DNA from 4 places in the Promicromonospora vindobonensis genome. Region 1 is predicted to be linked to each of the others. Evidence: predicted binding sites of a transcription regulator. Region 1 holds the regulator's gene; each other region holds the start of a gene.
What was found. Region 1 encodes LexA, which represses DNA repair genes until DNA is damaged. Its sites were predicted from a motif close to TCGAACANNTGTTCGA; they were not measured.
Positions count from the first base shown of each region.

Region 2: the regulator LexA is predicted to act here: its motif matches at 4,743-4,758, upstream of ACFS27_RS17055 (HNH endonuclease signature motif containing protein).
Region 3: the regulator LexA is predicted to act here: its motif matches at 3,673-3,688, upstream of ruvA (Holliday junction branch migration protein RuvA).
Region 4: the regulator LexA is predicted to act here: its motif matches at 5,450-5,465, upstream of ACFS27_RS16945 (HNH endonuclease signature motif containing protein).

Region 1 is NZ_JBHUOG010000002.1:1,781,828-1,789,028, reverse strand. It holds gene ACFS27_RS21245 (ATP-dependent DNA helicase) at 1-697, shown strand, start outside; gene ACFS27_RS21240 (L-lactate dehydrogenase) at 707-1,696, shown strand; gene lexA (transcriptional repressor LexA) at 1,787-2,602, opposite strand; gene ACFS27_RS21230 (LysM peptidoglycan-binding domain-containing protein) at 2,794-3,240, shown strand; gene nrdR (transcriptional regulator NrdR) at 3,360-3,830, shown strand; gene ACFS27_RS21220 (DUF5302 domain-containing protein) at 3,981-4,214, shown strand; gene ACFS27_RS21215 (DUF4386 domain-containing protein) at 4,338-4,901, opposite strand; gene ACFS27_RS21210 (TetR/AcrR family transcriptional regulator) at 4,987-5,736, shown strand; gene ACFS27_RS21205 (TetR family transcriptional regulator) at 5,733-6,362, opposite strand; gene ACFS27_RS21200 (biotin transporter BioY) at 6,473-7,051, shown strand; gene ACFS27_RS21195 (class I adenylate-forming enzyme family protein) at 7,048-7,201, shown strand, end outside.
Region 2 is NZ_JBHUOG010000002.1:872,908-880,108, forward strand. It holds gene ACFS27_RS17035 (ABC transporter ATP-binding protein) at 1-129, shown strand, start outside; gene ACFS27_RS17040 (ABC transporter permease) at 159-884, shown strand; gene ACFS27_RS17045 (ABC transporter permease) at 881-1,627, shown strand; gene ACFS27_RS17050 (nuclear transport factor 2 family protein) at 1,945-2,364, opposite strand; gene ACFS27_RS17055 (HNH endonuclease signature motif containing protein) at 2,726-4,681, opposite strand; gene ACFS27_RS17060 (DMT family transporter) at 5,033-5,932, shown strand; gene ACFS27_RS17065 (hypothetical protein) at 5,939-6,985, opposite strand; gene ACFS27_RS17070 (class I SAM-dependent methyltransferase) at 7,117-7,201, shown strand, end outside.
Region 3 is NZ_JBHUOG010000002.1:203,766-210,966, reverse strand. It holds gene secD (protein translocase subunit SecD) at 1-1,235, opposite strand, end outside; gene yajC (preprotein translocase subunit YajC) at 1,317-1,760, opposite strand; gene ruvB (Holliday junction branch migration DNA helicase RuvB) at 1,901-2,983, opposite strand; gene ruvA (Holliday junction branch migration protein RuvA) at 2,976-3,605, opposite strand; gene ruvC (crossover junction endodeoxyribonuclease RuvC) at 4,002-4,568, opposite strand; gene ACFS27_RS14165 (YebC/PmpR family DNA-binding transcriptional regulator) at 4,625-5,386, opposite strand; gene pdxT (pyridoxal 5'-phosphate synthase glutaminase subunit PdxT) at 5,455-6,132, opposite strand; gene ACFS27_RS14155 (hypothetical protein) at 6,165-6,674, opposite strand; gene ACFS27_RS14150 (hypothetical protein) at 6,667-7,201, opposite strand, start outside.
Region 4 is NZ_JBHUOG010000002.1:841,787-848,987, forward strand. It holds gene ACFS27_RS16935 (UvrD-helicase domain-containing protein) at 1-1,614, shown strand, start outside; gene recD (exodeoxyribonuclease V subunit alpha) at 1,611-3,452, shown strand; gene ACFS27_RS16945 (HNH endonuclease signature motif containing protein) at 3,653-5,401, opposite strand; gene ACFS27_RS16950 (MFS transporter) at 5,643-6,815, opposite strand; gene ACFS27_RS16955 (helix-turn-helix domain-containing protein) at 6,918-7,201, shown strand, end outside.

The DNA.
Region 1 (7,201 bases):
GGGCACGCTTGGCCTCAAGGGCGAGGACGCCCCGCCATGGCGCGGCCTGGACGCAGGCAGCCCGTTCGACTACCCCCGCCAGGGCATCCTGTACGTGGCGCGGCACCTGCCGGCGCCCGGCCGCGAGCCGACGACGGAGGCGCAGCTCGACGAGATCGCCGAGCTCATCACGGCCGCCGGCGGCCGTACGCTCGGCCTGTTCTCGTCCCGGCGTGCGGCGAACGCGGCCGCCGAGGCCATACGCGAGCGGCTGGACTTCCCGATCCTGGCGCAGGGCGACGACCAGCTACCCACGCTGGTGCGCCAGTTCGCCGAGGACCCGGCCGCGTGCCTGTTCGGCACGCTGTCCCTGTGGCAGGGCGTCGACGTGCCTGGCCCGTCGTGTCAGCTCGTCCTCATCGACCGCATCCCGTTCCCCCGCCCGGACGACCCGGTCAAGGCGGCCCGCGCACGGGCCGTCGAGCAAGCGGGCGGCAACGGGTTCATGGCGGTGTCAGCGCAGCACGCCGCGCTGCTGCTCGCGCAGGGCGCCGGGCGCCTCGTGCGGAGCATGGACGACCGTGGTGTCGTGGCGGTCCTGGACCCACGCCTCGCGACCGCGCGGTACGCCTCGTTCCTCACCCGCTCGATGCCCGGGTTCTGGCCCACCACGGATTCGGCGCTTGTCCGCGCCGCGCTGGCGCGGCTCGACACATAGCCTGGACACATGTCAGCCCTCTCGGACGTCCAGGGCGCGCAGCCGTCCGGCTCACGCACCACCAAGCTGGCGGTAGTGGGTGCAGGGGCGGTCGGCTCGACCCTCGCCTTCGCCGCGCTCACCCGGGGCTCGGCCCGGACGATCGCCCTCCACGACGTGAACCGGGCAAAGGTCGAGGCGGAGGTGCTCGATCTGCAGCACGGTCTGATGTTCACCCCCCAGGCGCAGGTGGTCGGCTCGGACGACGTTGCGGTGTGCGCGGGGGCGGACGTCGTCGTTGTGACGGCCGGGGCGAAGCAGAAGCCCGGGCAGACCCGGATCGACCTCGCCGAGGCGACCATCGGGCTGATGCACCAGATCCTGCCCGGGCTGGTGGACGTCGCGCCGGACGCGACCTACCTGATGGTGACCAACCCCGTGGACGTCGTGACCTACGCGGCGCTCAAGATCTCCGGTCTGTCGCGTGAGCAGCTGTTCGGCAGCGGCACCGTCCTGGACTCGTCGCGGCTGCGTGGTGTGCTCGCCCAGCGCTGCGGTGTGGCCGTCGGGAACGTGCACGCGTACATCGCAGGGGAGCACGGGGACTCGGAGATCGCGCTCTGGAGCTCCGCGACTATCGGTGGTGTCCCGCTGCTGGACTGGGCGCCGCTGGGCGGCAGGCCGCCGATCGACGGCGCGGTGCGCGCGGAGGTGCACCACGAGGTGGTCGACTCGGCGTACCGGATCATCGCGGGCAAGGGGGCGACCAACTACGCCGTCGGTCTGGCCGGGACCCGCATCATCGAGGCTGTCCTCAAGGACGAGGGGCGGATCATGCCGGTGTCCTCGCTGCTGGACGACTATCACGGCATCAGCGACGTCTGCCTGTCCGTGCCGTCACTCGTGGACCGGCGCGGCGTCACGGACAACGTGCGGGTGCCGATGTCCGACGAGGAGCTGGCCGGCCTGCGTACCTCGGCGGACAGCGTGCGGGCGGTCCAGAAGCGCTTCGGCTTCTGAGGACGGGCCAGGGGGAGACGACGACGGGGTTGTGCTCCGCTGGAGACCCAGCAGGAACACAACCCCGTTCTCGTCGCGCGTGTCCGGCCCCTACAGGCTGCGGAGCACCGCTACCACGCGGCCCAGAATCTGCGCCTCGTCGCCCGGGATGGGCTCGTAGGCCGGGTTCTGGGGCAGCAGCAGGACGTGCCCGTCCGCCTGCTTGAACGTCTTGACCGTGGCTTCGCCGTCGATCATGGCCGCGACGATCTCGCCCTGCTCGGCAACGTTCTGCCGCCGCACCACCACCCAGTCCCCGTCGCAGATCGCGGCGTCGACCATCGAGTCACCGGCGACCTTGAGGAGGAACAGCTCGCCGTCCCCGACGAGCTGGCGGGGGAGCGGGAAGACGTCCTCGACGACCTGCTCGGCAAGGATGGGCCCGCCGGCCGCGATCCGGCCGACGAGCGGCACGTACGACGGCGGCGGGGTGCTGGCGTCGTCGGGCACCGAGCCACCCCAGTGGACCTGGCCGCTACGGCGCGGCTCGGGCCAGTGGATCTCGCCGCGTGTCGGCTTGTCGACCTGCTCGGCCATGGGCTCGACGAGCTCCATCGCGCGCGGCCGGTTCGGGTCGCGACGCAGGAAGCCCTTCTTCTCGAGCATCTGGAGCTGGTGCTTGACGCTCGACGGGCTGGCCAGCCCGACGGCCTCGCCGATCTCACGCATCGACGGCGGGTAGCCCCGCGTCTCGAACGACTGCCGAATCGTGTCCAGCACGAGGCGCTGCCGTTCGGTGAGGCGGTCTGTCGGCGAGATCGTGTGTACGTCAGCGACCGCCTTGTCGCCCGGCGCGTCCAGCGTGGCGACACCCGAGAGCGCCGTGTCGACGGCTCTCGTGTCGCTGGTCCCGTCCCGTCCCGTCATGCCCGTGCCCCTCCCGTTCCGACAAATGTTCTCCCATGCGCGACCCACTCTAGATCACAAACTCGCTCGGCTCAAACGAATGTTCGAGCGTGTCTCGACATCGGACGGTGTCCCGTGCTACACAATGGTACGGGCGTTCGACGAACGCTTGTATGAACGACAAGAGCTCAGTCACTCTTCGAGGAGGGGCCATGGGGGACGTGATCCCGCTGCGGCAGTACACCCCGACGTATGGACAGGCGTTCGTGCCGCCGTACGGCCGGGCGTATGCACAGGCGTCCGGGCCGGCCGCGGCCCCGGCGTACCGGCCGGCCCGGGAGCGCACGATCGCCGACCGGCTGGGCCTGGCCGGCCTGCGGCTCACCAGGCGCGGCCGCGCGGCGCTCGTGCTGCTGGCGATGCTCCTGCTCGCGCCGATGATCACCTGGGGTGCGACCGCCGTCGCCAGCTCCCCCGGCGAACCGACGGAGGTCCGGGTGCACGCGGTGCAGCCGGGTGAGACGCTCTGGGGCTACGCCACGGAGATCGCGAGGCCGGGCGAGGACGTCCGGCACGCGGTCGCCCGGCTCCAGGACCTGAACGAGATGTCGTCGGGCACGGTGCGGGTCGGAGAGCTGTTGCTCCTACCCAAGGAGTGACGAGAGACCACAATTCGCCGTCAAATGGCGCGGCGATGTTGCATGGGGGTGGTTTGCCCGCTTACGGTCGGGGCGCGACCGGAGGCCTCCGGTCGGTGGTCGACCACGCAGGAGTGAGCATGCACTGCCCGTTCTGTCGCCATGCTGACTCGCGCGTGGTGGACTCGCGGACCGCCGACGACGGCCTGTCGATCCGGCGCCGGCGCCAGTGCCCGAACTGCAACCGCCGGTTCACCACCGTGGAGACGGCCAGCCTGTCCGTGGTCAAGCGGTCCGGCGCCACCGAGCCCTTCAGCCGCGACAAGGTCGCGGCTGGTGTGCGCAAGGCGTGCCAGGGGCGTCCGGTGAGCGACGACGACCTCGCCATCCTGGCCCAGCGTGTCGAGGAGACGCTGCGGAGCAACGGTAGCGCGGAGATCGACGCGTACGAGGTGGGCCTCGCGATCCTTGGCCCCCTGCGGGAGCTCGACGAGGTGGCCTATCTGCGGTTCGCGAGCGTCTACCAGTCGTTCGACTCGCTCGAGGACTTCGAGAGCGCCATCACCTCGCTGCGCGCGGAGCGCGCCGAACGGGCGGCCGCGCAGGCCTGAGGGCCCGCGTGGAGCTGCCGCGCGGCCGGGCGCCGCTGGCCGGGCGGCTCGACCGTGCCCAAAAATGTTGGCACCTGGTTGTGCGGTAGTGCAGGCTGGGCGGCGACGGACCCGATCGAGGGACCCCCGAAACAAGAGGAGGTGATCGGTGTGACGGACGAGAAGCCCAATGCCGAGGCGGCAGAGGTCGAAGCCGAGGGCGTAGAGGAGCCCAAGGTGCCGACCGCGCCGAGCAAGGACGCGAAGGCACGGTTCAAGGAGGCGCTGGACCGCAAGAACTCGGCGCAGCACCGGACCGCAGCCGGCGACGTGAACACCGGCGCGGTGCACGGTTCGGAGACGACCGGCCCCGTGCAGAAGATGTTCCGCCGCAAGTCCGGCTGATCCTCGGTGGTGGAGGCCGCTGACCAGGTGTTTGACCTGGTCAGCGGCCTTTGTGTTGCTCACCGAGCTGCGGGTTCGTTCGTTGAACGAGCGAAGCCCAGGTTCTTTGGACCGTGGTAGCGGTCATTGCGTGGCCGCCACCGATGGCGTGACCGTGGGTGCGCGGGTAGGCCAGCCGCGAACGAGCAGCAGCACCCCCAGGGTGAGCTCGAAGAGGCCCCCCGGGACGGCCAGCGCGACACCGGCGCCGGGGACGGCGGAATCCAGCCCCACACCGACTGCGAGCAGGACGTACCCAACCACGCCCCACATGCTGAGCCAGCGTGGGGCGACGCGGTGCCTCGCGAGGGCCAGGCAGAACGGCACGCTGCCGACGCCCAGCACGACCATCGCCGCCACATATGCGGCCTGGTTCGCCTCGGCGTTCCCGCCCGCCAGGAACAGGACGCCGATCGCGAGCGCGACGGCCTCGGTGATCCGCGCGAGCACGTAGACGAGGGCGGTCCGGGGGGCGGCGGTCCGCAACAGTCGGAACGCGATTGCCCCGATCGTCGCGACGCCGGCCGAGTTGAGGACCATGAGCGTCAGCCCGGCCGGCTGGGGTGCCAGCGTGCTGCCGACCCCGTAGAGGAGGAAGACTGCCAGGAAGAGGGTGCCGGCGAGTCTGCCGGCCTGACGGTGAGACATGAGGTTGCTCCAACCGTACTAAGTAAGGGTACTTTGTACGGTAGAGGTGCGAGAGCGTGCCGTCAATGAATCAGAGGGGGATGCCGTGCCAGAGACCGACACCGGGGGAGTCGCCCGCCGCGCACCGCTGAGTCGCGAGCGGGTGCTCGACGCCGCCGTCGCGCTCGCCGACGCGGACGGGCTCGCCGCGGTGACCATCCGGTCGCTGGCGAACGCGCTGGGTCTCAAGCCGATGTCGCTGTACCACTACGTCCGCGGCAAGGAAGACGTCCTCGACGGCATGGTGGACCGGGTCTTCGCCGAGATCGACTTGCCCGAGGCGCGGTCACCGTGGCGGGCTGCGATCCGCGCGCGAGCGATCTCCGCGCGCGCCGTCCTGGCCCGGCACCCCTGGGCGCTCACGATTCTGGACTCCCGGTCGGCGCCGGGGCCGGCGACGCTCCGTCATCACGACGCCGTGCTGGGCGTGCTGCTCGGCGCCGGCTTGTCGCTGCCGATGACCGCGCGCGCCTACACGCTCGTCGACGCATACGTGTACGGGTTCGTGCTCCAGGAGGCAGCGGTGCCCTCGGGCGGCCGCGACGGCGGGGGGAACGGCGAGCAGCCAGGGGGCCAGCCAGCCGTCCCGGACGCCGGCCGGTACCCCCACCTGGCGGTGTTCGCCGAGGTCCACGTCCTACGGCCGGGATACTCGTTCGGCGACGAGTTCGAACCAGGCCTCGACCTCATCCTCGACATGGTCGAGACGCTCACTGAGCCCAGGTCACGGTCAGAGCGGGCGAAGCGCGAAGATGTTCCGCCGCAAGAGCGGCTGATCCTCGGTGGTGAAGGCTAGCGGTGGTGGTTCCTGTACTGGGCGATCGACACCTCGAGGCCGTGCGCGATCATCGTCAGCGCCTCGGTGAAGTCGTCGCCGCCGGGGGAGTCCGCACGCGCACCTTCCACGCTCGAGCTGACCGGCTCTTCCAGCAGCCCGAGCTGACCCGCGGCCAGGCGTTGCTGCTCGTGGAAGGTGAAGCCCACGACGAAGTGCATGACCGCCTCAGCGGCCACCTCGGCCAGCGAGGCGGGCACGCCGCGCAGGCGGGCGACGTCCAGGAGCTTTGCCCGCACGGGGGAGCTCACGAGCCCGAGGGCGAGCGAGCTCGACACCAGCTCGGACGCATCCCGGTGGGCGAGCAGGCACTCGCGCATCCGCGCGCCCACCGTGCGCACGGCTTCGTGCATGGGCATGCCGCCGAGCGGCTCCTCGCCCATCGGCGCGAGGATCCGCTCGCTGACCGAGGCGAGAAGCGCCTGCTTGTTCGGGAAGTGCCAGTACAGGGCGCTTGGCTGGACACCGAGGGCGGTCGCCAGGTGCCGCATCGTCAGAGCGGGCAGGCCCTGCTCGTCCAACAGGCGCAGGGCCATGTCGGCAACGTCGTCGCGACTTCGTCGTAGCGAGGTTCCCGGAGCTGGCATGCTGCCACTATAGTGACCCGAACACCGTTCAGGTGAACAGTGTTCAGGTAGGAGGTCAACAGGTGCCCATCGAACATGGTGCGCGGCGTCGGGCGCTCGACGCGACGGACATGGCGCGCGTGGCAGTCTTTGTCGCGATCGTCGCCGCCCTCGGTCTGCCGGGTAGCTTCAGCGTCCTCGGTGCCGTCCCGATCACGGCGCAGACGTTCGGCGTCATGCTCGCCGGCGCGGTCCTCGGACCGCGTCTGAGTGCTCTGGCCATGGTCGTGCTGCTCGCCCTCGTCGCGGTCGGTCTGCCGCTGCTCGCCGGAGGGCGTGGCGGCGTCAGCGTGTTCGTCGGGCCGTCCGCCGGCTACCTCGCCGGATGGGTTGCCGGGGCGTTCGTGACGGGCCTGATCGTGCACTCCGCCGCCCGGAAGCCGGCCATCTGGCGGACGGCGCTCGCGACGGTCGTCGGCGGCATCGTCGTCGTGTACGCGTTCGGCATCCCCGTGCAGAGCGTGATCACCCGCCTGTCCCTCGAGCAGACCGTCCTCACCAGCCTCGTGTTCCTCCCCGGTGACCTGGTGAAGGCGACGCTCGCGACCCTGACCGTCACCACCCTCCTGCGTGCTTACCCCCGCGCGTTCCGGCGTACGTGGCTCTCGCCAAGGGAGCAGGACGCCTCGGGCGCGGACGTGACGCGATGACCGCGCGGATCGTGGTGCTGCGAGGTTCGACCGACGAGCTCGTCGACAGCATCCGAGCGGTGCGTGCCCACGGGGACGTCCCGCTCGTCGGCGACGACCGGTGGCCCGCTGCGCAGTGGTCCGCGGTGCGCGAGCTCGCCGACGTCGCCC
Region 2 (7,201 bases), 910 kb from region 1:
AAGGACCAGACGGCGGGGCTGGTGCACCGGATGGCGATGGCAGGGCTCCCGATCCACGAGGTGCGCAGGGTCCAGCAGAGCCTCGAGGACGTGTTCATCGACCTCACCGGCCGCGGGGGCCAGCTGTGAGGCGGTCCGTCGCACTGGAGCTTCGGAAGATGCGTCGCCTGCACACGCTGCCCGTCGTCCTCGTCCTTGTCCTGGCAGTGGCTGCGCTGAGCAGCATCTCTCTGTTCTCGGAAGCGGCGAGAAGTACCTTCGACGATCCTGCAGCGAACCCGTGGGCTGCGCTCCTGCTGACCTACACGCTGATGTCCGCGATGGGTTCGTCCATCCTGGTCGCCGTGCTGGCCAGCAGACAGACCGACATCGAGCACTCCAGCAGCGGCTGGATCCTTGCGGCGACCGCCGGATACCTGCCCGGCATGGTGTGTCGCGCGAAGCTCGTCGTACTCGGCCTGGTGATCACGCTCGCGGCGACAGCACAGAGCGCGCTGGTCGTCGCCGCCGGATACCTGGCAGGGATCCGGGTACCGCTCGATCTCGGGCCATGGATCGGGTACACCGCCCTTCTCATCCTTGTCGATATCGCGCTCTGCGCCCTGCACATCTGGCTCGCTACGGTCGTGGAGAACCAGCTGATCAGTGTCGGCGTCGGCATGCTCGGTGCGTTCGTCGCAGTCTTCACCCTGTTCCTGCCCCCGGTGGTCGCCACGTTCATCCCGTGGGGCTATTACGCCGTGATCTCGTTCGCCACGCAGTCTGGAGACCAGGCGTCCTACACGCAGCCGCAGTATGTGTGGGTCGGGGGCTTTCTTGTTCTGGTCGGTGTTGCTTTTGCCGTCGTGACCCGGCGCCTCGATCGCCTGGAAGGACAACCATGATCTGGGCTGAGCTCACCAAGTTGAAGCGGTCCTCCACCTGGCTGATCGCGGTGGTCCTGCCACTCGTCGCCGTCACCACGGGGACACTCAACCTGGCCAACAACCGTGACACCTTCGACGCCGGATGGGCGTCTTTCACCTCCCAGGTCGTCCTGTTCTACGGCCTGTTGTTCTACTCTCTCGGAATCGGGCTCCTCGCCGCGACCGTCTGGCGTGCCGAGCACCGCGGTGGCAACTGGAACAGCCTCGTCACGACCACCACGAGACCGCTGGCTCTCGTGCTCGCGAAGATCCTCGCGATCGCTGCACCGGTGGCACTGATGCAGGTCGTGCTCGTGGTCGGGACGTTCATCTCGGGGACCACGGTGCTGCGCCTTCCGGGCGAGGTTCCGTGGAGCCTCGCACTCGTCGGCCTGATCGCCGTCGTCGCTGCCCTGCCCCTCATCGCGATCCAGTCGCTGTTGTCCATGCTCTTCAAGTCGTTCGCCGCCCCGGTCGCAGTCTGCTTTCTCGGCTGTGTACTCGGTATTGCAAGCGTGACGTCGACGGCCCTCCGGCCGGCGTCGTACGTCGTGCCCCAGGCGCTGAACACGCGGGCCCTCAACCTCGGATCCACGGCAATCGCGGAGTCGGGCGGGCTGACGATCGCGGACACGCTGCCGATACTCGCGAGCGCCGTCATCGGGGCTGCGGGCGTCGTCGTGCTCGCGCTCGCGGCGATCAGGTACGTCAAGCTTCGGTGACGCAACAACGATGACGCCGTCGCCGTCGGGATTGGGCGCTGTCGGGGTCGGCCGGATGCCCACATCCTGCAGACGCGGGTGCTCTCTCGCGCCACGAACCAGGGAACGCCCGCGTCTGCGCCGGGTGGGCAGCGACCACCACGCGGTCGCAGTCGTGCGGGAGACGGCTAGCTAAGACGGCTAGCTCGTGTCTGTGTCCAGGGGCAGGCGATCGCGCTGGTCAACGAGTCCTGGCCCGGACCAGGACCGACCTCGCCGCCGTCAGACGTACAGGTCACTCCCGTGACCTGTACGTCTGACACGTGCCGGGTCTGGTGCTACGCCGCGGGGTAGTACTCGTCGAACGCCTGTGACTCGAGCTGCCAGCCGAAGGACCGGCTGATCTTGCCGTCGGCGATCTCGTAGACATAGAGCCTCGGCACGACCAGCTCGGGCTTGTCGGTCCGTGCATGCTTCTCGTGGACGAGCAGGGCGACGACCGCGTCGCCGGCGACCAGGACCGTCGGGGGCGCCGCGAACGTGATGTTGCCACCGCTCAGCTCCTGAAGGCGCCGCATGACCTGCAGCGACTCCTCGGGGCTGCTGGTCTCGCCGGAGAGCTCCGAGCGACCCGCGGTGTAGGACGGCTTGTTCTCGGCGTAGAAGCTCGCCATGCGGGCCAAGCCTTCGGGGCCGCCGTCCCCGTAGGCGGCGTAGTAATCGGTCAGGAGCTGATGGTTCTCGGATGCCGTTGCCATGTTCACTCTTCCTCGTGCTGGGCAACTCATGCTAGCCGGTTGGCTATTAGGGTTAGCCGCGTACCGATCGTACGAGCCGAGGTGGTGAGCGTCAACGTGGTGGGCAACGGCGTGGTGAGCGTCAACGGGTGGCTCGCGTCGCCGCAGTCAGACGACGGTGCAGCCCCCGTCCACGGGGCGACGGCACCGCTGTGCCAGCTGCTGTGCCATCTGCTGTGCCAGCAGAGAGGCCCCGAAGGGGGGCGGCCCGGACGTTGGTCCGTCCCGCCAGTCCGCCAGTACCGTCAGTCCGCCAGTACCGTCAGTCCGCCTCCCCCTGTCCCGTGCGTCCCGTCAGTCCGTCCTTCTGGTCGTGTGGTTGTCAGAACGGTGGTTCGTCGGGGAAGAGAGGCGCCCGTGCTGTGGCCGGCGAGCCCTGGGTAGCCGCTCTGTCGGTCTCGGCCTCAGTCGCGGCACTGGCACTGACCCCGGGCCCGGTGGCAGGCGCGTTGTGACTGACGGTGGGCGCGTGTTGCCCGAGGCGCGCGCGGGTGTCGTCGGTCAGGCTGGTGATGTCGTTGCTGACGCGTCCGGTCGGGCCGGGTCGGGGCGCCGTGGTTCCGACGGCCGGCGCGGGAGGTCGGGCGGGCTGCGTGGTCTCGGGCCCGTCCGTCGGATCGGTGGTCGTGGGCGGGCGGGTGTAGAGGTGTCCGGTGGGTGCTGTCCACGTCGTGATGCCGGTCGCGGGGTCACGAACGGGGGTCCAGCCGTGGTGAGTCTTGGCCAGGTGATGTGCCCGGCAGAGGGGCTGGAGGTTCTGAGCGCGTGTCTGTCCGGGTGTGCCGGGTGGTTGGGCGGCCGGGTCGAGACCGTGGTCGAACGGGACGATGTGATCCAGGTCGGCCCAGCGGCCATGCCGGTCGCACTGCGGGAAGGCGCATGCCTCGTCCCGGGCTATCACAGCCTGACGGAGGACCTTGCCGGGTTGGTACGTGGTGGTCGAGTAGTCGGTCAGGATCCCGCTGACCGGGTCGGTGACAAGCCGCTGCCAGGTGGCGTCGGTGGCGATCTGCGCGGCGAGGTCGGCCGGGATCGGCCCATAGGCGTCCAGCTGTCCGGGGGTGTCGTCGAGGCCCAGGAGCATGCTGGCGGGGACCGTGACGCGGATCTGAGGCTTGACCGGGATCACCCGCACGCTGGCCCCGTCGCAGGTGCACCCACCACAGGTGCATCCCGACGCGGGCACGGTCGTGCGAGGCAGCGCGGAGCCCTCCGGCGCGGAACCCTCCGGCGGGCCGCAGGGGGCCTGGGGCGGGACGACGAGGCGACCGGTCGTGATCGCAACCAGAGCATCGGCCCGGGCCTGTGCCAGGGTTCGGGTTGACCCGGGGGCACGGCGTAGGGCGTGGGCCGCCTGCTCGATCGCGTCCCAGACCGCGGCGGCGTCTGTCGCCGGCAGGTTCGCGCTGAGCCACGCCATCGCGTTGTCGGCCGGGTCCAGGAACACCGCACGGCGTTTCATCGCCTGCTTGATCACCTCCGTCTTGCCGTGCAGGCGGTTGGCGAACTGGTTCATCTTGTCCCGCAGCCACCGACGGGTGTGGTCGGGCGCCTGCGGGAGGTACCGCGTGATCGCTTCATGGCGCTCCTCGGTGCTCAACGGGTTCCCGCTGCGCAGCAGGATGTCGGCCTTCGCGGTATCGATCACCGCGTCGTGCAGGGCGGTCAGGACCTGGGGATGCTCGGCCAGGCCGGTACCCCGGGCCAGGTGCTTGTTCGCCTCGGTCTGCGGTATGCGTAGCCGGGCGCTGATCTCTGCAGCGGCAGCGTTGTGCTCCTCGGTCCAGGACCTGCGCCGGGCGATCTCGCCCAGGGCTCGAGACTGCATCGCGGTCGCCCACGAGACCACCTCCTGCCAGCGCGCCGCCACGTCCAGCAGCACGTCGTCCCCGAGGTGAGCAACCTCGACCTTCGCCAACGTCTCGACCAGGCCTGCACCGACGGCAAGACCATCTAGCCCCTCCGTCGGAAGTCCCGCCGTCCGCGTGCTCGCGATCGGCATGCCAGCCGTGGCGGTGCCGCCAGTCGTGCTGGTTCCGTCCGTGGTCACAGCCGCGCCAACTGGTTCGTGACCGCGCCACGACACCGTCGCCGTCGGGAGCGCGCCCTCCCCGTCGATGGAGACCGAACCCCAGCTGCAGGTGGGCGGGGGTGGCATCTCCGGCGCACTGCGGGTCGCCGAAGCAGAGGTCAGGGTGGCTGACGAGCCCAGGGCACGGCCCAGCGATCGTTCCAGCACGGTCGTCAGGGCCTGGCCCGCGTCGGTGCTCTCGAGCATGGCTACACCCCTCTCGCCGACAACGATATGGCTCTCGACGATGGAATCCATCGTCTACCCATCGAATATATGTTCGGTCGAGCACCGTCGCACCCCCAGTTCCTCGGCTGTGGAAAACCCACGAGCCGCCAGGACCATGAACTCACCGACTCTGTCCGCGCCCACCGACGTCCCCGCAGAGCGCTGCTAACATCCGGATCGTGACTCCTCTGCGTTCCGTCCTGCCGCCCCCGGTCATCTGACCGGAGCGGCACCACGACCGGCCCGTGCGGGCCGGTCCAGGGGCGTGCTCCACGACGATTCCCCGTCCCTCGGACAGGCCGGCGCGATGCGGTCCGGCCAGGAGCACACATGTCATCCACTCGAACAGGGCTACTTTCCGTATGCCTCGCCGGGATTCTCTGGGGCACCGGCGGCCTCGCGCTCGAGATCCTTCGTGACCACTCGTCGATGACCGTCCTCACGGTCAGCGCCTACCGCATGCTCATTGCTGCGATCGCGCTGGTCGCGGCATCTCTCGTCCTGCGAAGAGGCCCCCAGCTCGTCGCGCTGGCGCGGGCGCACCCGGGGCGGGCGGCCGTCGTCGGCCTCGGGACAGGCGCCTATCAGGCCCTCTACTTCGGGTCCGTGGCCACCGCCGGCGTCACCGTAGCGACGGTCGTCAGCCTTGGCCTCGCACCGGTCCTCCTCGCGGTCGTCGACCTGCGCCGTGCCCGACGCCGGACGGCGGCTCGTGGCACCGTCCGTCTGGGCCTGGTCGTCGGCGCAGCGTTGTCCGGCCTGGTGCTGGTCAGCGCGGCATCAGGGGCCAGCGCCGTCGGCACGCGGCCCGTGCTCGGCCTGCTGCTCGCCGTCGCGTCCGGGTCCGTCTACGCGGCGACGACGGCGCTCGGCGGCACGCTGCTGGCGACGGACGGCGTCGACCCGTTCGCCCTGACCACCGTGGCGACGACGGCGGGCGCCGCAGGGCTCGTCCCCGTGGCCCTGGTCGGTGGGGGACCGTTCCTCCCCAGCGACCCGGTCACGCTCGGCACCCTCGCCTATCTCGGGATCTTCACGATGGCGCTGGCCTACGGGCTTTTCTACGCGGGCCTTCGCACCACGCGCAGCGGCGCGGCAGTGGTCGCGACGCTGCTGGAGCCGGTGACGGCGGCGGTAGCGGCAGCCGTCGTGCTGGGGGAGCGGCTCGGGCCGCCGGGGATCGTCGGCTCCGTGCTGATCCTGGCCGCCGTCGCGGGACTGGACGAGTAGCGCACCTCAGGCGTAGGACCAGCGTCCGTCCTGGTGCGGCTTCTGCTGTGCCGGGGCGGACGCGCCGCGCTCGACGGCCGCCACCTGGCCGGTGTTGTACTGGTCGGCGATGTACTGGCTGAACTGGCCGGAGTCGGCGGTGTGCGAGCTGTCCACGTAGTCGTAACCGGTGTGCCCGGAGTATCCGCCGGGTGCGGCGGCGTGGGCGCCCGCTGGTGCCGCGTAGGCGGTGGCCGGCGCAGCGGTGTACGCCCCCGCTCCGTAGGCGTGCGGCTGGCCGTAGTCCAGCTCCGACCCCGCCGCGTACTGAGCCTCGTAGCCGGGCTGGTGCGCCGCATGCTCGTACCCGGCCTGCCCGTGCCCGGCCTGCGCGTGCCCTGCCTGCCCGGCACCCTCGTGCCTCGCGTCCACGTAGCCAGGGGCCGGTGTGGGCCGGTAGGCCGGATAGGCACCTGTGTTGACCTGCTGTGCGGACGGTTCCCACCGGTCGGTCTGGGGGTTCGGCGCGTCGAACGCCGGGGCGGTGGTCTGGGCGGCGGTCTGCTCCGCGTACTTCAGCGCCGCGGCCTGCTGTGCCGCCGCCTGCTGTGCCGCGAACAGCGCGGAAGCGCCGGCGTCGGGCTGCACGCCGTTCAGCTCGCCGTGGATGCGCCCGGCGAGGTTCGCGGCGATGGCGAAGCGCAGCGGCGCGAGGGAGTCCACGGACATGGTGCCCGTGACCGCAGGGGGCGGAAGGAACGCGAAGACCTCGTCGTCACCGAGCCGCAGGCCCTGGCCGAGGGCGGCGTTCAGGGTCTCCTCGAGCAGGAACTCGGCGCGGCCCTCCTCGCCCTCGAGCTCCGCGAACATGGCGTCCATGGAGCTCCAGCGGCGCTCCATGGTGCCCTCGACGGTGTCGAGGAACCACCACCCCTCAGGGGACTCGAGGAACATGTCGCCGAAGCAGGACGCGAAGCGCGGGGTCTTCTCACCGGCCCCGATCCACGACCAGGACGACAGCGCGAACTCGTAGGCGTCAGGTGCGAATTCTCGGATCAGGTGCACCCTGCGCATGTTGCCATGCTCACACTCCGAGCAAAAGAGGCGTACTGGACACGTAACGATTCGGCTCGGGTGAAAAGCCGAAGTGTTTTCCTGCCGGAAACACGTGGCGGCCCGTCGAAGAGCGCCGCTACGGTCTCGCCATGGAGCACAGCGGACAGTACGACGACGGCGGGAGCGGGCAGACCGCGAGGGAACCGGCAGCGGTCCGGAGCGCGACGGACCAGC
Region 3 (7,201 bases), 1.6 Mb from region 1:
ATGACGACGTAGGTCATCGCACCGGCGACGATCAGCGACATCACCGTCAGCAGGCCGAGCGTGCGGTACTGGAACAGCGAGTAGACGACGACCAGCGCGAGGCCGATGAGGCCTGCGAAAAGGCCGCGCTGCAGCTGCTCGGCACCCAGGGTGGCCGAGATCTGGTTCTGGCCGTTCACGTCGAACGTCAGCGGCAGCGAACCGAAGCTCAGCTGGTTGGCCAGCGTCGCCGCCGAGTCGCGGGTGAACGAGCCGGAGATGACCGCCTGCCCGTTCGTGATCGGCACGTTGCTGCTCGGCGCCGAGACGATCAGGCCGTCCAGCACAATGGCGAACTGGTTGCGCGGCGGCTCGAGCGGCGTCAGGCGCTCCGTGGTCTCGCGGAACTTCGTCGTGCCCTCGGAGTTGAAGTCGAGGGTGACGCCCCACTCGTTCGAGACCGTACCGTTCGCGCCGGGCACCAGGCCGGAGGCAGCCGAGGTCAGGTCGGTGCCGTCCACCTCGACGGGACCGAGGATGTACTTGGCCGCACCGGTCTGGTCACACGTGACCAGCACCCGGTCCGGGTGGTCGCCGCCACCGCCCTGCAGGTTCTTCGGGTCGGTGCAGTCGAGCTGGTCGAAGAGCTGCTGGACCGCCGGCGTGACCTGGGCGAGGTCGCTCGGGTCCGTCGGGTCGACGTCCTTGGCTTCCTCTGCGGCCTTCTTCTCGAGCTCCGCCCTGCTCTGGTCGCCCTCGGCGTTCTCGTCACCCTTGGCACCGGCGTCGTCGCCGGAACCCTCGGGGGAAGCGGACGGCTGCGCCGTCGGGATCGGGTTGCCCACGGTCAGGACCGGGCGGAACTTCATCTGCGCGGCCTTCGAGATCAGCGCGATGGTCTCGTCGTCGACCTCGCCCGGGATCTCGACCACGATCTGGTTGCTGCCCTGGCTGGCGATCTCGGCTTCGGTGACGCCGTTGGCGTCCACCCGCTGCCGGATGACACCGATGGCCTCTTCCATCGCCTCCGGGGTCACCTCGGACCCGTCGGAAGTGACGGCCTGCAGGATGATCTGGGTGCCGCCCTGGAGGTCGAGTGCGAGGCCAGGGGCCAGGCTCGCGCCGTCAGGATTATCGCTCGACTTTCCGTCGAGCTGCCAACCAGCCAAGAGGGCGCCGAAGGGCAGCAGGATCGTCAAGATCGTCAGGAGCACGATCGTGCGAACCGGCCGCGAGCGCCGGGTGTCAGTCGCCAACGTCTGTCTCTTCTCGTGTGCGCGCCGGGGTACGTCCGACGCGGGTTCGGCGCCGTCCGGGTTCACCGGACGGCGCAGCCGTCACTTGCCGTCCGCGTCAGCGTCCCGTCGCTGCTGCTCCCGGTACTCGCGCTTGGCGGTGTCCAGGTCTGACAGGTCGTCGGGAACGTCCGTCGCGTCGGGGCTGATCGTACTTGCCGTTTCGCTCTCCTCTGTGACGTCGGACTCATCGGCCGCGTCGTCGGTGTCCGCGTCGTCGGCGACGGGCTCCTCGACCTTCTTGGAGATGGCGGCACGGAGCCACGTGGTGGGGCTGCCCGGGAAGGACTCGATGGTCACCTGGTCGGTGGACTCGTCGACGTCGATCACGGTGCCGATCATGCCGGAAGCCGTCATGACCTTGGTCCCGACGGTGATGTTGTTGCGGAACTCCGCCGCCTCACGCTGCTGCTTGCGCGTACGGGACGACATGAAGAACATCACCGCGAGCAGGATCGCGATGAGGATGAGCATTGTGGGGTCCACGGTGGATGGTCCTGTTCGATTGCTGGGTCGGATGTGCTGCACTCACGTGCGTCGCGCAAGTACGACGAGGATCCAACCCAGTGTAGTGCTCGGGGTCGAATCCTCGGACGTCCCCGGCGAGGGGCGCCACAGGAACAACGTCAGGGGCCGGGCAAAGTTCCCGTGTCGGGGATGTCGGGGCCGCGTCCAGCGGGTTGCGTTGGCGGGGTGAGCCCCAGGTGCTGCCAGGCCGCCGGGGTCGCCACGCGGCCGCGCGGGGTGCGGCCGACCAGTCCCTCGCGGACGAGGTAGGGCTCTGCGACCGTCTCAACGGTCTCCGCCTCCTCGCCCACGGTCATGGCCAGCGTGCTGAGCCCCACGGGGCCGCCGCCGAACCTCGTGCACAGTGCGGTGAGCACTGCGCGGTCGAGGCGGTCGAGTCCGATGGGATCGACCTCGTAGACCTCGAGGGCCGACTTCGCGGCGTGCAGGTCGAGTCGGCCGTCGCCGCGCACCTGGGCCCAGTCGCGCACGCGGCGCAGCAGCCGGTTGGCGATGCGGGGGGTGCCGCGTGAGCGGCCGGCGATCTCGTGCGCCGCTGTGTGCTCGAGGTGCACGCCGAGCAGCCCGGAGGAGCGCAGGATCACGCGCTCCAGCTCCTCGGGCGAGTAGTAGTCCATGTGGCCCGTGAACCCGAAGCGGTCGCGCAGCGGGGCCGGCAGGAGGCCCGAGCGCGTGGTGGCGCCGACGACGGTGAACCGCGGGAGCGCGAGCGGGATCGCCGATGCGCCGGCGCCCTTTCCGACGATGACGTCGACCCGGAAGTCCTCCATCGCGACGTACAGCAGCTCCTCGGCCGGGCGGGCCAGGCGGTGGATCTCGTCGATGAACAGCACGTCCCCCTCCTCGAGAGAGGACAGGACGGCGGCGAGGTCTCCCGCGTGCTGGATGGCGGGGCCGCTGGTGAGCCGCATGTGGGCGTCCAGCTCGCCGGAGATGATCATGGCGAGGGTGGTCTTCCCGAGACCGGGCGGACCGGACAGGAGCACGTGGTCCGGCGGGTTGCCGCGCGCGACCGCCGCCTGCAGCACGAGGGAGAGCTGGTCGCGCACGACCCGCTGGCCGACGAAGTCGTCGAGCCGCTTGGGGCGGAGCGCTGCCTCTGCGGCGCGCTCGATCTCGTCGGCGCTCGGTGCGACGATCCGATCCCGCTCCCCGGTCGAGCCGGCCGGGACCTCACCCACGATGGCCTCCCAGCAGGCGCAGCGCCGAGCGGAGCGTGCCGGCTACCTCGTCGGCGGCCACTGCGTCGGTCCCGGCTTCTGCCAGGACCTTCGCGACGGCGTCGTCGGCCTGCTTGGCCGGCCAGCCCAGGCCGGCCAGTGCCTCCACCACGCGCTCGGAGTGGTCGGCGGCAGCGCCGAGGGCAGGGCCCGCCGAGACGTCCGCGACCGGCGCCCCGGACGGGAGGCCGAGCCGGTCGCCCAGCTCCAGGACGATGCGCTGAGCACCCTTCTTGCCGATGCCGGGTACACGGGTCAGCGCGGCGAGGTCCTCGCCTGCGACGGCACGGCGCAGCGCGTCCGGTGTGTGCACGGCGAGCATCGCCAGCGCCAGGCGCGGCCCGACGCCGGACACGGTCTGCACCACCTCGAACACGTCACGCTCGTCGGGGTCCCCGAACCCGTACAGGGTCATCGAGTCCTCACGAACCACCATGCTGGTCGCTACCCCGGCCGTCTCGCCGACGCGCAGCCCGGCCAGCGTGGTCGGTGTGGCGTGCACCAGGTAGCCGACGCCGCCGACGTCGACCACCGCTCGGTCGAGGCTCACGTGGGCAACGGTTCCCGTCAGCGAGGCGATCACGGGCTCCCCCTTCTGTGCGTCCGGGCACGGTCGATGCCCTCCGGCAGCTGAACCTGCCGAGACCCGATCGAACGTTCGTGCGAGGAGCCTAACAAGGCCGGGCGCACCCGGAAGCGGGCCACGCCGCCAGCCCGCCGACTGCAGACTTGGTTGCGGAGCCGGTGACCCACTGCAGAGTTGGTTGCGGGTGCGGGGCCTCTAACCGCAACCAAGACTGCACTCGGCGGAAGGGGCAGCAGCCAAGTCTGCACTCGGCGGCGGCGCCCGGACCGGTGAGATGCCGGCGGGCCAACGCTGGCGGGTCAGCGTCAGTAGGTCAGCTCCAGCAGGTCGCCACCAGCAGGTCAGCGCTGCAGGTCAGCGCTGCAGGTCAGCGCTGCAGGTCAGCGCTGCAGGTCAGCGTCTCGGGCGTTGCTTGGCCGCCTGCTCCGCCGCCGCCCAGGCCCGCTGTGCCGGCGTGAGCTCGTGCCGGTCGCCGCCCTGCAGGGCGCCGGCCGGACGCCACAGGTGACAGACGGCGAGGGCCAGCGCGTCGGCGGCGTCGGCGGGCTTCGGCGCTTCGTCGAGGTCGAGGATGCGCGTGATCATCGTCGTGACCTGCGCCTTGTCGGCCCGCCCTGAACCGGTCACCGCCGCCTTCACCTCCGACGGCGTGTGCAGCGCGACGGGCACGCCCCGGCGGGCGGCAGCCACCATGGCCAGGCCCGCCGCCTGGGCCGTCCCCATCACGGTGCCGACGTTGTGCTGCGCGAAGACCCGTTCCACGGCGACGACGTCGGGTACGTGCTCGTCGAGCCACTCGTCGAGGCCGTCCGCGATCTTCAGCAGGCGCAGGTCCGTGGACAGGTCGGCGTCCGAGCGGATCACTCCGACCGCGACCATCCGCGCCCGGCGTCCGGGCAGGGAGTCGACGACGCCTACGCCGCACCTGGTCAGGCCGGGATCAACACCGAGAACGCGCACGGAGGAACCCTCTCACGCGCGGTCGCGGTACCCCCGCAGGCTCGGCGGGGCCGGGACTACTCCTCCTCGTCGAGCGCTGCCATGACCTCGTCGCTCGCGTCGAAGTTCGCGTAGACGTTCTGCACGTCGTCGCTGTCCTCGAGCGAGTCGATGAGGCGCATGATCTTGCGAGCGCCCTCGACGTCCACCTCCACCTGCATGGAGGGGTGGAAGATCACGTCGGCGGAGTCGTACTCGATGCCGGCGTCCTGGATGGCCGTACGCACCGGCACCAGGTCGGTGGCCTCGGTCAGGACCTCGATGACCTCGCCCTGGTCGGTGACGTCCTCAGCACCGGCGTCCAGCGCGGCGAGCATGACCTCGTCCTCGCCCACGCCCTCTGCCTTCGGCACCACGATGAGGCCCTTGCGGGAGAACAGGTACGACACGGAACCCGGGTCGGCGAGGTTGCCGCCGTTGCGGCTGAACGCCAGGCGCACCTCGGAGGCCGCGCGGTTCTTGTTGTCGGTGAGGCACTCCACCAGGACCGCGATGCCGTTGGTGCCGTAGCCCTCGTACATGATGGTCTGGTAGTCGACGGCGTCGGCGCCCTCGCCCGAACCACGCTTCAGCGCACGCTCGATGTTGTCGTTCGGCACAGACGACTTCTTCGCCTTCTGCACCGCGTCGAACAGCGTCGGGTTGCCGGCGAGGTCGCCGCCGCCCGTGCGCGCCGCGACCTCGATGTTCTTGATCAGCTTCGCGAAGAGCTTGCCGCGCTTGGCGTCGATCGCGGCCTTCTTGTGCTTGGTCGTGGCCCACTTGGAGTGACCTGACATACCTCTACCTGACTCCTTGCATTTCCGATGGCACTTTCAATGGCGTCGAACGGTAGCGGGGAATCCGCTCAGCCGCCCGCAACGATGCTGACGAACAACCCGTGCACACGCGTGTCCCCCGTGATCTCAGGGTGGAATGCGGTGGCGAGCAGCGGACCCTGCCGTGCTGCGACGATCCTACCGGCGGCCGCCACAGGGCGTCCCTGCGTATCCACAGCCGGTATGCGCGCCAGCACCTCGACGTCGCGCCCGGCCTCCTCGATCCAGGGGGCGCGGATGAACGCGGTACGCACCGGGCCACCCGGGCGCCCTGAACCGGTCGGAGCGTCGCCGGCCTCGGCGTCGACGTCCGAGATACCTGCGAACTCGAGGTCGGTCTCGAACGAGTCGACCTGTCGCCCGAACGCGTTGCGCCGCACCACCACGTCCATCCCGCCGAGGGTCTGCTGGTCGGCGGTGCCGTCGAGGATCCGGTCGGCGAGCAGGATCATCCCTGCGCACGAGCCGTAGACCGGGAGCCCTTCCTTGATCCTGGCGCGCAGCAGGTCGTCCAGCTCGAAGATGCGCAGCAGCTTGTCGATCGTCGTGGACTCCCCGCCGGGGATCACGAGGCCGTCCACGGCCGCCAGCTCGGCAGGGCGGCGCACGGTCGCCGCGCGCGCGCCGACAGACTCCAGGGCGGTCAAGTGCTCACGAACGTCGCCCTGCAGGGCGAGGACTCCAACGGTCGGGGTTGTCACAACCATCAATTCTACGTCCGGCCATACCCTCGTCGGCGCTACGGCGGCGAGGCGCACTCCAGAGTGAGCCCCGGCGGCAGCGCGGTGACCCCGGCCTGGACCGTCTCGGTCGCGACCGGCGCCGTCCAGGCGGTACCCGGCAGCGCGGCCGTCACCCGGACCGTCAGGGTGCTGCCGAACAGGCCGCCGAAGAGCTGCTGCAGGACCGTCTGGTTGATCGCCACGCTCCGGGTCGCGCCGTTGTCCGTGACCGAGGCCGCCACGCCGTTGATCGTGGCGGTGTAGGCGAGCGCGCGGGGCGTGCTGGTCTCCGGCCAGGTCACCGCGGCCGTCTCGAACAGCGGCCCGTCGGTGTCGCTGCAGGTCGTGGTCGTGACCGGCACCGACCAGGCCGTGACCGGCGTCGTCGGGCCCGCCGCGACACCGCCGTCTGCCCACAGCGCCCAGGCGACCCCACCACCCAGGCACAAGGCGAGCGCACCGAGCACCACCACCGCCGCCGTGCGCCGCACCGTCCCCTGCCGCACGGGCCCGCGCGGGTCAGCCACGTCGCGCCGCCCCGCGTAGGAAGACACCCAGCGCGACCGCTCCCACGGCCACCAGGGCCGCCAGCAGCAAGTTCGCCCCGGTCCGCGGCAGGCTGCCCGGCGCGTCCTCGCCCGGCGTCGCGCCCGGGTCCCGGTCGGAGTCCGCCCCGCCGCCGTCGGGGCCCGGCCCGACGGCGGAGAGCAGCACCGCTACGCCGATGCGCGCCGTGCGCAGCTGCGACGCGTTCGTCGCCGCCGGGTCGAACCGCACCTCGATGCCGATCGGGAGCTCCTCGCCGGGCGGCAGGTCGGTGATCGCCGCCGTCGGACCGTCTGTCCAGGGGCCGGAACCCGTTCGGACCCGCACGTCCAGCTCGTCGACCAGTGGGTCGCCCGCGCCGTCCGGCCCGCCATCGAGGTGGACCGTCACGGCGGCCGTCGCGTCCTCGCCCGACACGTTGCGCGCGTACAGCGTGCCAGTCGCGACGTCACCAGGCACCCAGACCAGGTCCGGGTCGAGCAGCGGCGTGGTGACGTCCGGCGTCCAG
Region 4 (7,201 bases), 940 kb from region 1:
CTGGGGCTGACCGCCCTGGTGGCCTGGTTCCGCGACGAGCGACGGCGGACCGGGACCGCCGAGCGGCCGCGCCGCCTCGACTCCGACGCCGCTGCCGTGCAGATCGTCACCGTGCACGGCAGCAAGGGGCTGCAGTACCCCGTGGTGTACCTGCCGTTCGGCTACGACAACTACCCGCGTCCGGTCGAGATCGCGCTCTATCACGACGAGGGGGGCGCACGGACGATCGACGTCTCCGGCTCCGGCACGCACTGGGACGCGCACTGCGCCAGGCACCGCGCCGAGGAGGACGGCGAGGAGCTGCGCAAGCTCTACGTGGCCCTGACCCGCGCGCAGTCGCAGGTCGTGGCGTGGTGGGCGCCGACGTCGAGCACCCCGACCAGCGGCCTGCACCGCCTCCTGTTCGGCCGCACCCCCGGCACGCGGGAGGTACCGGACACGCAGCCGGTCAAGAATGACGACTACGCCACCCGGGTGCTGGGGCTGCTCGAGGAGCTGGGCGGCCCGGCGGCCGAGCTCGCCGTGCCCACGGCGGCGTCCGCCCCCGCCCCGGCCGGCCGGCACGCGCCGTTCGAGGCGCGCACGTTCGGCCGCGGCGTCGACACCGCGTGGCGTCGGACGTCGTACAGCGGCCTCATCCAGGCCGCCGACGGCGCGGGGGTGAACGGCGCAGGGGTGAACGGCGCAGACGTGAGCAGCGAGCCAGAGGCCGCAGGCAAGGACGACGAGCCCGGCGCACCCGAGGCCGAGGTCGTGGCCGAGGTCGAGGAGCTCGTGGCGCCCGACGCCGCGGCGTCGCCGATGGCCGACCTGCCCATGGGCGCCGCCTTCGGGTCGCTAGTGCACGCGGTGCTGGAGGACACCGACCCGCACGCCCCCGACCTCCGCGCGGAGCTGCTGGAGCACGTCACCGAACAGCTGCGCTGGTGGCCGGTGCAGGCGGACCCCGTTGCACTCGCCGAAGGGCTCGTGCCGCTGCACCGCACGCCCCTCGGGCCGCTGGCCGACTGCCTGACGCTCGGCGAGATCGGGCTGCCGGACCGGCTGCGGGAGCTGACGTTCGAGCTGCCGCTGGCCGGCGGGGACCTCAGCGGACCCGGCAGGTCCGAGGCGAGGCTGGGCGACCTCGGCCCGCTGCTGCGCGCGCACCTGCCGGCCGACGACCCGCTCGCCGCCTACGCCGACCGCCTCGGGCAGCCCGCCCTGGGCGACCAGCCCCTGCGGGGCTACCTCACCGGCTCCGTCGACGCCGTCCTGCGGCTGCCGAGCGGGCGGTTCCTCGTCGTCGACTACAAGACGAACTTCCTCGGCCGCGCCGTCTCCGACTACTCGCGGCCCCGCATGGCCGAGGCCATGCTGCACTCGCACTACCCGCTGCAGGCTCTCCTGTACGGCGTGGTGCTGCACCGCTACCTGCGCTGGCGGCTCCCCGGCTACGACCCCGACACCCACCTGGGCGGGGCGCTCTACCTGTTCGTGCGCGGCATGGCGGGGCCGGACAGCCCAGACGCCGACGGCAGCCCCACCGGCGTGTTCTCGTGGCGGACGCCCGCTGCACTCCTGGTCGCGCTGTCCGACCTGCTCGACGGCGCCGCGGGTCAGGACGCAGCATGACCCCGGCGATCGAGCGGTGGACCAGCGACGACCCGCACGACGCCCGCCTGGCCAGGGGCGCAACCGGGCTCCTGCGCACCTTCAACGAGGCCGGGGTGCTCACGGCCGCCGACGTCCACGTCGCGCGCCGCACGGCCGACGTCGTCGGCGAGGACGACGAGACCGTGCGCCTCGCCGTCGCGCTCGCCGTGCGCGCGGTGCGGCAGGGGTCGGTCTGCGTGGACCTGGGCTCGTTCGGCGACGGCGGGGGTGGCGGGGCCGTCGATGCTGTGGGGACCGGCGGGGCCGGGACCGACGACGTCCCGCTGCCCTGGCCGGCGGCCGGGGGCTGGCTCGACCGCGTCGCGGCCAGCCCGCTCGCCGAGCGGTCGGTCGTGCGGGCCGACCTCGGCCTGCTCTACCTCGACCGGTACTGGCGCGAGGAGCAGCAGGTGCACGACGACCTCGTCGCGCGGCTCGGCGCGCCGGCGCCCGCGGTCGACGAGCCGCTGCTCGAGCGCAGCGCCGCCCGGCTGTTCCCCGGCGACGCCTACGCCGAGCAGCGCGCCGCGGCACTGTCCACCGCGCGCCGCTCGACCACGGTGCTCACCGGTGGCCCCGGACGCGGCAAGACGACCACGGTGGCCGGCCTGCTGGCCCTGCTGGCCGAGCAGGCCGAGCACAGCGGCGGGCGACGGCTGCGCATCGCGCTCGCGGCGCCGACCGGGAAGGCGGCCGCGCGCCTGCAGGAAGCGGTGGCCGATGCGCTCGGCGCCCGCCCGGAGCCCGGGCGGCCGGAGTTCACCGCCGACGACCGGCGCCGGCTCTCCGGGCTCCAGGCGGGCACGCTGCACCGGCTGCTGGGCTGGCGGCCCGGGTCGAGCACCCGGTTCCGGCACGACCGCGTGGGCCGCCTGCCGCACGACGTCGTCGTCGTCGACGAGACGTCCATGGTCTCGCTCACCCTCATGGCCCGGCTGCTGGAGGCCGTACGCCCCGACGCGAGGCTCGTGCTCGTCGGCGACCCGGACCAGCTCGCCTCCGTCGAGGCAGGCGCGGTCCTCGCCGACCTCGTCACCGGGCTCGGTGAGCGCGACGGCGACGTCGTCGCGGCCCTGGTCACCGACCACCGCTCGGAGAGCGCCGCGATCACCCGGCTGGCCGCCGCGATCCAGGGCGGCGACCCCGAAGCGGTGCTCGCGGTCCTGGCGGCCGGCGACGGCGTCGTGGAGCTCGTGCACCCCGACGACGAGGCCGGACTCACCGGTCTCCAGGACGAGCTGACGCGGCACGCCCTCGACGTGCGCGGCTTGGCGCTGGCGGGCGACGCGGCGGGGGCGCTCGCCATGGCCGAACGGCACCGGCTGCTCTGCGCCCACCGTGCGGGCCCGTGGGGTGTCGCGCACTGGAACAGGCAGGTCGAGCGCTGGCTCGGCGAGGCCTCCGGCGCCTACCTCGGCGCCGCGGCCGGCGCGGAGTGGTACCCCGGGCGGCCGGTGCTGATCACGGCCAACGACTACGGCCTCGGACTGTTCAACGGCGATACCGGCGTGGTGGTCGCCGAGGGCGAGAGGCTGCGCGCCCACGTGGGTGGCGCGTCGTTCGCGGTCTCGCGGCTCGGTGACGTCGAGACGCTGCACGCCATGACCGTGCACAAGAGCCAGGGCAGCCAGGCCGAGACGGTGACGGTCCTGCTGCCGGACGAGGCCGCACCGCTGCTGACCCGCGAGCTGTTCTACACGGCGGTCACGCGGGCGCGGCGCCGGGTGCGGGTCGTCGGCACCCCGGACGCGGTGCGGGCGGCGGTCGAGCGGCGGGCGCGGCGGGCGACGGGCCTGGCGGCGCGGTTGCGGGGTTAGCCGGGGCTGAGCCGGGCTGTTCTCGGGCTGGGTCGCGCCGGTTGGGTCGAGGCGGGGCTGGTGGGTGGGCTCAGGGCGTGGAGTGTTCCTGCATCACCCGGTCCGCCAAGGGGGACCGGTCCGGTAGTCGGGTCTCGAGCGCCTGCTGTGCTGGTCAGGCTGCGGGCCTGCCTGCCTCGCCGGAGGCGGCGGCCTGCTGGTCAGGCGGCTTCGGTGTCCGGCGGTGGCTCCGCGGTCGGGTCGATGTCCTGGGGGTCGTTGGTGGTTGGGGGTGGGGTGTCGATGGCTTGGGGTAGGTGGATGCGGTGGCCGCGGGCGTCGGTGAACGCCCACCCGGTCTCGATCAGCATCCCGGGCGTGTCGGTCGTGGGCTTCCCGGTCCAGTGCATGGTGATGCCACGCGTGTCGACGAGCTGGTGATGGAACCAGCACAGCAACGCACTGTTCGCGACCGACGTCTCCCCACCATCGGCCCAGTGGGTCACCGCGTGGTGGACCTCGCACCGCGACGGCGGTTGGTCACACCCCGGATACACGCAATGCTCGTCACGGGCGATCACCGCGCGACGCATCTGCCCCGTCACCGTCCGTCGCGCACGTCCGACATCCAGTGCGGCACCGTCGGGTCCGAACACGATCCTCGTGACGGCGCTGTCGCACGCCAACCGGCGCACCAACGCCCGCGGCGCCCGCCCGCGGGTCTCGGTGAACACCGGACCGCCAGTCGACAACAACCCGGACATCGTCGCCGCGCCCGTCGCGCCCCCGCCCGTGCTGGTTGCATCCCAGATGGTTGCGCCTCCACCGGCCGTACCGGGGTTGCTCGCGCCTGCCACGCCACCGCCTGGAGTGCCGGCCTGGGCGCCGCGGCCCGGTGCTGTCTGTCCGCAGGTGAGGCACAACCCGTCACGGGTGCGGATGACCTGGGTGACCAGCTCCGTCCACGACACCGTGACATTCAGATGAGGCGCGATCGCCGCCCCCGGAGAGGCCTGGTTCGTGTCCAGCACCATGCGGGCCACGTCAGCCAGGCCTTGCGCCCGACGCTGCGCAGGCGTCCTCGAGTCCTCCGCGGCAGGACCGCCCATAACCGCGTTCACCGCCGCCGAGACCAGCAGACCATGCTCATCGGTCAAGAACCCCGCGACGTGATACCCACCAAACGTCTTCGACAGGTCCAAGAACTCCCCCGCCGCGGCCTTGTCGTCCTCCACGTCATCGGTGTCCGGATCGGTCACCGACGCGAACCGGCGCGCCACCACCCGAAACTGGTCCGCGTTCAACCAGCCCGCCTCCCGCAGCACCAGACCCTCACCCGTGACGAGGGTGCCCTGCGTGACCGCGCCCTCCAGCACCTGCGTGACCAGCTCACGGGTCCGGGCCCCGTCCGGGTCGTCGGCCGGGTCGGGAAAGTCGACCGGCACGGTCTGGATGAACCGCTCCGGCGTGGTCGTCTCTCCGGTGCGGGTGTCGATCAGCCACGCCAACGCGTCCGTGCGGGTCTGGCTGGTCGGGGCGACCTCGGTCATCACTTTTGCGTGGTCCACACCCAGAGTCCCCGCGACCAGGCGCTCCCGCGTCACCGGTAGCGCGGTCGCCAGGCGGCGCGCCATCGTCACATCCCTCCCCGCCGTGTATGCGGACACGCCCTCCTGCAGCCGCAACCAGGACCTGAACGTGCGCGCCATCCCACCCGACCGCCAGGAACCCTCGGCCTCGATCCGCGGCAACAACGTGTACCGCACACCATCCAAACGACCCGCCACCCGACGGACCCGGGCATGCGCCTCCACCAACCGGGCAACAGACGGCGCGTCCCACCCATCCAGCACCCCGGGACCGGCCAGGTTCGCCAGGTCACCCACCGCGTCCTCGATCCGAGCCAACACCTCCTCGATCGACCCCGCACGAGGCAGACCACCGGGCGTGCCGTTCGCCGACTGACCCATCCGTACCCACCCCCTGCCCCGTTCGCCGTTGTCCGCTGACCCATTATCTCGAACAACCGTACGATTGGCACGCGCTCATTGAAACCTGTGGATAACCCTTCGCGGCATTCTCAAGACGCCTGTGAGGTCTGAGATATTGCGGACCGGCGACGATCCGGCCGCCGTATGCCAGGCGGAGACCCGCGTTCCTGGCGGATCCGACCGCTGGACCGCACCTCGCCCGGTGGGCGCGGCGTGCACGTCAAAGGGTTGCCCGGACGACCCGTTGGTGCACGGTGGTGACGACGAGGAAGAGGATCAGCCCGACCATGGTGAGTCCGGCACCGACGAGCGGAAGAACGTCGTAACCGCCTCTTTGGCGGAGGATCTCGCCCCCGATGGCGGAGCCCAGGCTTACACCTGCCATGAACGACGCCGCCGCGAGGGCGGAGATGAACGGTGAGGTCACCCGGGCGATCTCGACGGCGAACGACTGCAACGGCGGAACCATCCCGTACCCGGCGGCGCCGAGCAGGGGAAGCAGCACGATGACGGCCACGAGGTTGGTGTCGAGGACGGAGAACGCCACGAGGACGCCGACGAGCGCGATCATCGCGGTCACCGTGGTGGCGCGGATGGAGCGGTCGGCGAAGCTGCCCGCGAAGTGGGTGCCGATGACAAGTCCGACGCCGAACACCAGGAGGAGCCAGACCACGTTGTCGGACGAGACGCCCGTGCGTTCTTGGAGGATTGGCTCGATGTAGGTGAACATGGTGAACAGGCCCGAATAAGCCAGAGCCATCGCGGCGTACGTCATCCAGAGCCGCCCGGTCCGCAGCGCCGTACCGACGCTCCCGGACTGCGCGGCGCCGGCCTCGGTCCGCCTGGGCAGCACCGCGACGAGGCCGATCAGCGAGACGATCGCGAGACCGGTGACGAACCAGAAGACGCTCCGCCATCCCCAGGCGTTGCCGGCGAGGTTGCCGATCACCACGCCGAGCACATTCGCGATCGTCAGGCCCGAAAAGACCAGTGCGATCGCGCGACCGCGTCGGGCCGCGGAGACGAGGTCGCTGGCGATGGTGACCGCGACCCCCATGAACGTGCCCAGGACGACGCCCGCGACGGCGCGGCTGATGACAGCGGCGAGGAGCGTGGGGGAGAGCGCGGTGATGACGTTCGCGACCAGGAAGACCGACACGAGTAGCACGGCGAGTCGCTTGTGCGGCACCCGGAGCGTCGCCGCTGCGACGAGCGGACCGCCGATGGTCGCGCCAACTGCGAACCCTGTCGTGATCAGCCCCGCATCGGCGACCGGAACGGCGAAGCCGTCAGAGACCGACAGCAGTTGGCCGTTCGGGGCGAACTCGGCGGTGCCGAGCGCGAACGAGGTCAATGCCAGGGCATAGATAGGGAGCGGCGTTCTCGATGTCATGCCGGCCATCGTCAGCCGGGGTGCGACCGGCTTCCAGATACCCCTTTTTCCTACTCATCACAGGGAATGGTTAGCCAAGAACGACGTACGTAGCCTTCTTGTATGACGAGTCCCGGCCCCCTCGGTGAGTTCCTTCGCGCCAAGCGTGCCGAGCTCTTGCCCGAGTACACCCCGCTCGCCGGCTACGGTGCCCGTCGACGGGTGCGCGGACTGCGGCGCGAGGAAGTTGCGCAGCTCGCCGGCGTGAGCATCGGCTACTACACCCGCCTCGAACAAGGTCACAGCCGGCACGCCTCGGACGAGGTGCTCCTCGCGGTGGCGCGGGCTCTTCAGCTCACCGTCACCGAGACTGAGCACCTGCTGGACCTGTCGAGAGCGAGGTCCTC